2 regions of the Arthrobacter sp. MW3 TE3886 genome follow, and region 1 is predicted to be linked to the other one. Evidence: predicted binding sites of a transcription regulator. Region 1 holds the regulator's gene; the other holds the start of a gene.

Evidence for each region. Region 1 encodes LexA, which represses DNA repair genes until DNA is damaged. Its sites were predicted from a motif close to TCGAACANNTGTTCGA; they were not measured.
Region 2: a site for LexA is predicted at 1,988-2,003, ahead of ABH915_RS13385 (DUF6504 family protein). Genes of this name have one in related genera too.

The regions. Positions count from the first base shown of each region.
Region 1 is NZ_JBGCAN010000001.1:1,770,181-1,773,584, forward strand. It holds gene ABH915_RS08045 (ATP-dependent DNA helicase) at 1-1,581, shown strand, start outside; gene lexA (transcriptional repressor LexA) at 1,719-2,468, opposite strand; gene ABH915_RS08055 (LysM peptidoglycan-binding domain-containing protein) at 2,829-3,404, shown strand, end outside.
Region 2 is NZ_JBGCAN010000001.1:2,947,716-2,951,119, forward strand. It holds gene ABH915_RS13380 (DNA polymerase III subunit alpha) at 1-1,506, opposite strand, end outside; gene ABH915_RS13385 (DUF6504 family protein) at 1,503-1,838, opposite strand; gene ABH915_RS13390 (hypothetical protein) at 2,085-2,471, shown strand; gene ABH915_RS13395 (chorismate mutase) at 2,493-2,819, opposite strand; gene ABH915_RS13400 (VOC family protein) at 2,834-3,256, shown strand; gene ABH915_RS13405 (SOS response-associated peptidase) at 3,312-3,404, opposite strand, start outside.

The DNA.
Region 1 (3,404 bases):
GCACTGGGCGGGCCGTCCTCCCAGCTGGGCAAGGAAGTCGTCCGCCTGCGCGAATGGGCCGAGGAGACCGCGACGGGGGACCGCGACGAGCTCATGCCCGGCGTCACGGACCGGGCCTGGCGCCAGGTCTCGGTCACCTCCATGGAGTGCCTCGGCGCGCAGAAATGCCCGCTCGCGGCCGAATGCTTCAGCGAGCTGGCGCGTCAGAACGCCGCCGACGCCGACGTCGTGGTCACCAACCACGCCATGCTCGCCGTCAGCGCCTTCGAAGGCCTGGCGGTGCTGCCCGAGTACGACGTCGTGGTGGTGGATGAGGCGCACGAACTCCAGGACCGCGTCACGGGCGCGGTTTCGGGCCAGCTCTCCGTGGCGATGGTGCACGCCGCCGCGTCCGGGGCCCGGAAGCACACGGGCATCACCGTGGATGCGCTGAACAATGCCGCCGCCCACCTGGAGCTGGCCATCGACGGCGTCCCCAGCGGGCTGATGCCCAATGGCCTGAACAGCGAGCAGTTGGACTGCATCGATCAGCTGCGCGACGCGTGCCGCGCCGCCCTGTCCGATTCCAAGGGGGACAGCTCCGCGACGGCCGACGGCGGACGCCAGCTGGCCCGTTCACGGCTCATGGTCATCCTGGAACTCTGTGAACGCCTCCTGGCCGCGCGCGAAAACCGCGAAGTCGTGTGGTTCTCCCGCAACAGCAGCTTCGACCCGGCACAGGGCTACTCCCAGCCGGACGAGAGCGCGCCGGCCTTGATCAATGTTGCCCCGCTGAGCGTCGCAGGACGGTTGCGCGAAGGCCTGTTCGCGGACCACACCGTCATCCTGACCTCGGCCACACTGGCCATCGGCGCCGCCTTCGAACCCGCCGCCGGAGGCCTGGGCCTGGTTGGCAACGGCGCCCCGAGCTGGACCGGCGTCGACGTCGGATCCCCGTTCGACTACCCGAAGCAGGGCATCCTCTACGTCGCCAGGCACCTGCCCAAACCCGGCCGCGGAACGTCCCCCGAGGCTTTGGACGAACTCGAGAAGCTGATCCGCGCTTCCGGCGGCGGTGCGCTGTGCCTGTTCTCCTCGCGGCGTGCGGCCGAGGAAGCAGCCGAGGCCATGCGGCCCCGGCTGGGCCTCAGCATCCTGTGCCAGGGGGAGTCGACCATGACGGCGCTCGTGCGGCAGTTCGCCGACGAGCCCGACACGTGTTTGTTCGGCACCATGTCGCTCTGGCAGGGCGTCGACGTCCCTGGCGTGTCCTGCCGGCTGGTGGTCATCGACCGGATTCCCTTCCCGCGGCCGGACGACCCGCTGATGACGGCACGTTCGCGGGCCGTGGCCCAGGCCGGCGGCAATGGCTTCATGGCCGTCTCGGCCACGCATGCCGCCATCCGCCTCGCGCAGGGCGCCGGACGGCTGATCCGTTCGACCTCGGATAAGGGCGTGGTGGCAGTGCTGGATTCGCGGCTCTCCACGGAGCGCTACGGCGGCTTCCTGCGCGCCGCGCTGCCGCCGTTCTGGCCCACCACCGATTCATCGATAGCCATGGCGGCCCTGAAGCGCCTGGCGAAGGACCCCGCGAAAGACTAGGTCCCAAGCCAGGCGCCACCCTGCGCGGAATTCCGCGCGGGGTGGCCGCCACTGGCGGCCTGGCCCGGGATGGCTAAGGGGAGCGCAGCTTAGAGGGAACGCGGTTTAGAGGGAGCGCGGTTTAGAGGGAGCGCGGTTTAGAGGGAGCGCAGTACCGAGACGACTTTGCCCATGATGACGGCGTGGTCGCCGAGGATGGGCTCGTACTGGGTGTTTTGCGGCAGCAGCCAGGTGTGGCCGTCCCGCTGGCGGAATGTCTTGACCGTGGCTTCGTCGTCCAGCAGGGCGGCCACGATGTCGCCGTTCAGGGCATCACCCTGGCGGCGGACAACCACCCAGTCGCCGTCGCAGATGGCGGCGTCAATCATTGAATCGCCAGCGACCTTGAGCATGAAGAGTTCGCCATGACCCACGAGCTGGCGGGGCAGCGGCATGACGTCCTCCACCACCTGGTCCGCGAGGATCGGGCCGCCGGCGGCGATGCGTCCGACGAACGGCACCATTGCCGTGTCAGTGGCGCTGGCGAGCTCGGTTACCGACAGGCCGCCCACGGCCCGCAAGGGACTGGATTTCTCGATCCCCGATATCGGCGTGGTTCCCTCGTCCAGGGTCAGCGGCATGAGCACTTCCATGGCTCGGGGCCGCTTCGGATCACGCCGCAGGTAGCCAAGCTTCTCAAGCTGGGAGAGCTGGTGGGTCACGCTCGAGAGGCTGGCGAGACCGACGGTGTCGCCGATCTCGCGCATCGACGGCGGGTAGCCCTTGTCCGTGACGGACCGCTGGATGGTCTCCAGGATTTTCTTTTGCCGGACGGTGAGGCTCTTGGGGGCCCGGGCGGGCTGCGGGCTCCGTGGGGTGGCCCTGCCGCCGGTGGCTTGTGCTGCCATGTTCGCCAATGCCTTTCCGTTCCGCCCGGCTGCCGTGGCTACTGTCACCGGGAACTTCCGGCCTGAAATGTCAGACCCTGCTGATCAACTACGAATGAATTCCCTCAGGGAGTTCAAAGTGGTTGTCCTGTCCCTCAAAAATAGGCCAGCCGCAGACCTTTTTCAAACATTTGTTCTAGCGAGTCTCGACATCGTTCGTTAGTAAGTGCTAAAACAGAACAAGCAAGATTCGAATATGTGTTCGATTTCGCTGATCTGGGTTCGCAAGCGATGTTCGGTTCTATGTTCGAAGGTTCGGCCGGTTGGCGGAGAGTACATGAGTACGCCGGGCGGCAACTATGGTCCAGGAGGGCTCAGTTCATGTCAGTTTCAAGCGCGTTTCACGGCACTAGCATTCAGGGCATCGCGACCGGCCGCCGAGGTGTTGTTCCGGGCGGCGCGGCGGATCGCCGCAGCATCGGATACGGCAGCATCGGACACAGTGGCATCGAACACGGCGACATCAGCCAGGGCGGCATGGGGCCGGGCAGTTCCCGTTACGGCAACGTCTACCCGCTCAATGCCAGGCGCCGCACGTCCGCGACGTCGCAGGCGCCCCAAGGGGCCACGGGCGCGGTTTCCGCCGGCCGGCCGAAGCAGCCGCCGCTGCGGCTCACCCGGCGCGGACGCTTCGTCTTTTTCGGTGTCCCCCTGATCCTGCTGGCGGCGTTCATCCTGTCCTTGAGCGGATTCCTCAACGCTCCCGCCAAGGCGGCAGATTCCGCGGACCAGCTCTCGGTGACGCCGACCGTTTCCGTCACAGTGCAACCGGGGGAGTCCCTCTGGGCCATTGCGGGGTCGGTGGCTCCGGAGCGCGATCCCCGAGACGTCGTGGCGGACATCGTGCAGCTGAACAATCTGGACGCCGCGGGTGTCATGCCGGGCCAGCAGCTGTTC
Region 2 (3,404 bases), 1.2 Mb from region 1:
GCGGAAATGCCGGGCCGAGAACCGCCACAGCTGCTTGGCGATTTCCCCGACCTCGCCGTCGTCCATGCCCAGGGCCAGGCCGGCGTCGCGCACGGCACCGCGAGCGCGGTAACCGTTCTGCATGCTCATCAGCGTGACGCGTTCGGCTCCGAAGCGCTCAAAGATCTTCCGGTAGACGTTGTGCCGTTCTGCGCTTTCGACGTCGATGTCAATGTCCGGCAGCGTGGCGCGGTCCCGGGAGAGGAAGCGTTCAAAGATGAGGTCGTGCTGGAGCGGGTTCACCTGGCTGATGTCGATCAGGTAGTTGACCAGGCTGGAGGCGCCAGAACCGCGTGCGGCCGCCCGGACGCCCAGGTCCAAGATCATCCGGGAGACCTCTGCGACGGTCAGGAAGTAGGAGGCGAAGCCGAGTGAGTCGATGATCCGGAGTTCGTGCTCCAGCCGGGCCCGCAACTGTTGTTCCCGCTCCCCGGAAATTCCCGGGAAGCGGCGGCCGATGCCGGCCTCACAACGCAGGGTCAGTTCGGCGAGCGCGTCGCCGTCGATCCCGATCACGGAGGCCTCCGGGACCACGGGCTGTTTCCAGCCCATGTCGGTTTCTGGATCCATGCGGCAGCGGTCCGCGAGCGCCTCGGTCTGGGCCAGGAGCCGCTTGAGGTCCGCCGTGCCGTAGCCGGCGGCGTGGATGATCTCCTTGCCCAGCTGCAGCATCTGGGCCGCCGATTTCAGCCAGCCCTGCCCGTTGGGCTGCAGCAGCGGGGCAGCGGAGAGCTCGGGGAGGGATTTCAGCGTCCTGGCCGAGTCCAGCACATCGGCGGTGGCCGCGCCGTCCTCAGCCACATACCGCACGGTGTTGCTCAGCACGGCGGCCACCCCGTGTTCTGCGGCGAGTTTGAGCATGCGCACCGCATGGGCGGTGCTCAGCGGTTCCCCGGGCGGGCTGAGCTGGGACACAACCTCCGCCGCGAGGGTTCCGGGGGGCATGGCGTCCAGCCAGCGTTTGAACAGGGTGCGGGGCCGCAGGTAGCGCCGGCCGCCCATGGCCCGGCCGACGTCGGAGTCCGGGCCGATCAGCACCGTCAGGACCGGCTGCAGGGTTTCCGGGTGCAGGGTGCGGGAGGCCAGTTCCGCCCGGGTGACGGCCACCGGCACTATTCCCCCGGCCTTGCCCGTGGTGCGGGCATGGGCGTCGGAGATCAGCCGGCACAGCGCCCGGTAGCCGGCACCGTTGTTGTGTCCATGCGCCAGCACGACGACGCGTCCCCCGAGCTGGGTGCGGTGGTCGCCGTCGTCGTCAAAGACCGCAAGGTCCACCCCGACGACCGCATCCAGCCCGGCGGCCATGCACGCCTTCAGGTGCTTGACGGTCCCGTACAGGCCGTCACGGTCCGTGCAGGCCAGCGCGGTGGCGCCGTCAGCGGCGGCCGCGGCGGCGAGTTCATCCGGCCAGGAGACGCCATAGTGGGCGCTGAAGGCGGTGGAGACGTGCAGATGGGTGAAATTCATGCTGATTCGGACTTCCGGAGGGGCTGCAGGGCGTCGTGGATCTTCAGGAGCCGCCACCGGCCGCTGCCTACGTGCCGGGTCAGGTCAAGGGTGAGGGTCGAATCCGCGGCGTGATCCCCGGCGGCTCGCACCTGGACCCGCCAGATCTCGTGATCCACCAGGCCAGGCCCGCTCCCGAGCGGCGCCCGGCGTTCCTCCGCCCACCACTGGCGGCGTTCATACCAGCGGACGGGTTCCGCGCAGACCGTATAGCGCCGGCCGGCCCAGTCCAGGCGCAGGGGCTGGCCGGAGGGCGTGCAGACGACATCCACGGACTCGCTGAAAATGCCCACGTTGCCTCCCGACCCAGTCCGGGCTGGAGCCGGCCCAGTCCCCGCTTCGACTTCCTACGTCTATTCCGCTTCCAGCGCCTTGTGATTCAGCGCCCTGTGTTGCAGCGCCTTCTGTTGCAGCGCCTCTGTTATTCGATCCCCGTATTTATTCGAACATATCTTCGAATAAATACAGTCTACGTCGGAGAGGCGACAAAACCCAGATCGGGGGTGGACGGACGATTGCACAGGTAGCAGGATTGAGCCATGAGCTCCCATATCGCACTCCTGAAGCACGTAAAGATCGCCGCCAAGAATTCAACCTTGGTGGCGACCTTCGATATAGACGGAAATATCCCGGGGCAGGGCGCCTACGTGGTGGGCCTGCTGGCAGCCGGGCCGGACTACTCCCATCAGCGCAGACTGGGCATTGAGTTCATGAACGGCGAGGCCGTGTCCTTCTACTACTTCAACCATGACGGCACGGAAGAGAACTTCGACCTCAAAGGCGTGGAACACTCAGGAAACACCATCACCGGGAACTTCCCCATTGCAACTGTGCTTGGCCTGCCCAAGGGCCATCTCATGACGGCCTTCAGCGACTGTGACGGCCGGGATTACCAGGCCAACGTGCCTGTTGAAGAGGCCCTCTAGGCAACTTCTTATGGGCTCCCGCTAGGAAGTGGACTTGTACACTTCCAGCTCGAGCGTGATGAAGGCATCGATCATCGCCCGGTAAGTCTTCTCGACAAGTTCGACGTCGATGTCCTTCTTTTCCGCCGTGGCGCGGACATGTTCGATGACCCGCTCCACACGCCCGGGCGCACGGACCTCGGCGCTGTCCGCCTTGAGGGTCCCCGCGATCCGGATCAGCCGCTCGCGGCGCCCGATCAAGGACACAATCTGCTCGTCCACCTCGTCAACAGCCACCCGCACGGCGGCGAGCTGTTCGCGGTCGGCCTGGTTGGCCTTGTCGTCTGCGTGATTTGTGGGCATGTGCATGACAGTATCGAAAGATGCAGCCACGAGTCGACTTCATATCGCTAGGTGTCCGCAGTGTTGACACCTCACGCCGCTTCTACGTCGAGGGCCTCGGCTGGCCGGCCCACCGGGAAGTCCCCGGGGAGGTGCTCTTCATCCAGGTCAACCACGGGCTCATCCTCTCGCTCTGGGACGCGGGCCAGATGCAGTCCGAAGCGGCCACCGATCCCCCTGCCGGCATTGCGAGCATTACGCTCAGCCACAACCTGGCCAGCACGGCGGAAGTCGACCGGGTGATGGCCGAGGCCGAGACCGCGGGAGCCCGCATCGTTGCGGCGCCGAAGACCCAGCCCTGGGGTGGCTACACCGGCTACTTCGCCGATCCCGACGGCTACCGCTGGGAAGTCGCCTTCAACCCCGGCTGGTCGGTCGACGGCGGCGGCAAAGTGACGCTCTGACCCAGGGGCCCAACGCCCCCACGCGGGGCAGTCGCTGGATGTGCCGGGGCACCCGCTAGAACAGGCTCCCGACCGGCTGGATGAGTTCCGGTGAGTCATTCTTGACGTTCCCGACGGCGGTGCCGACGGCGTCGATCGTCCAGCCCTC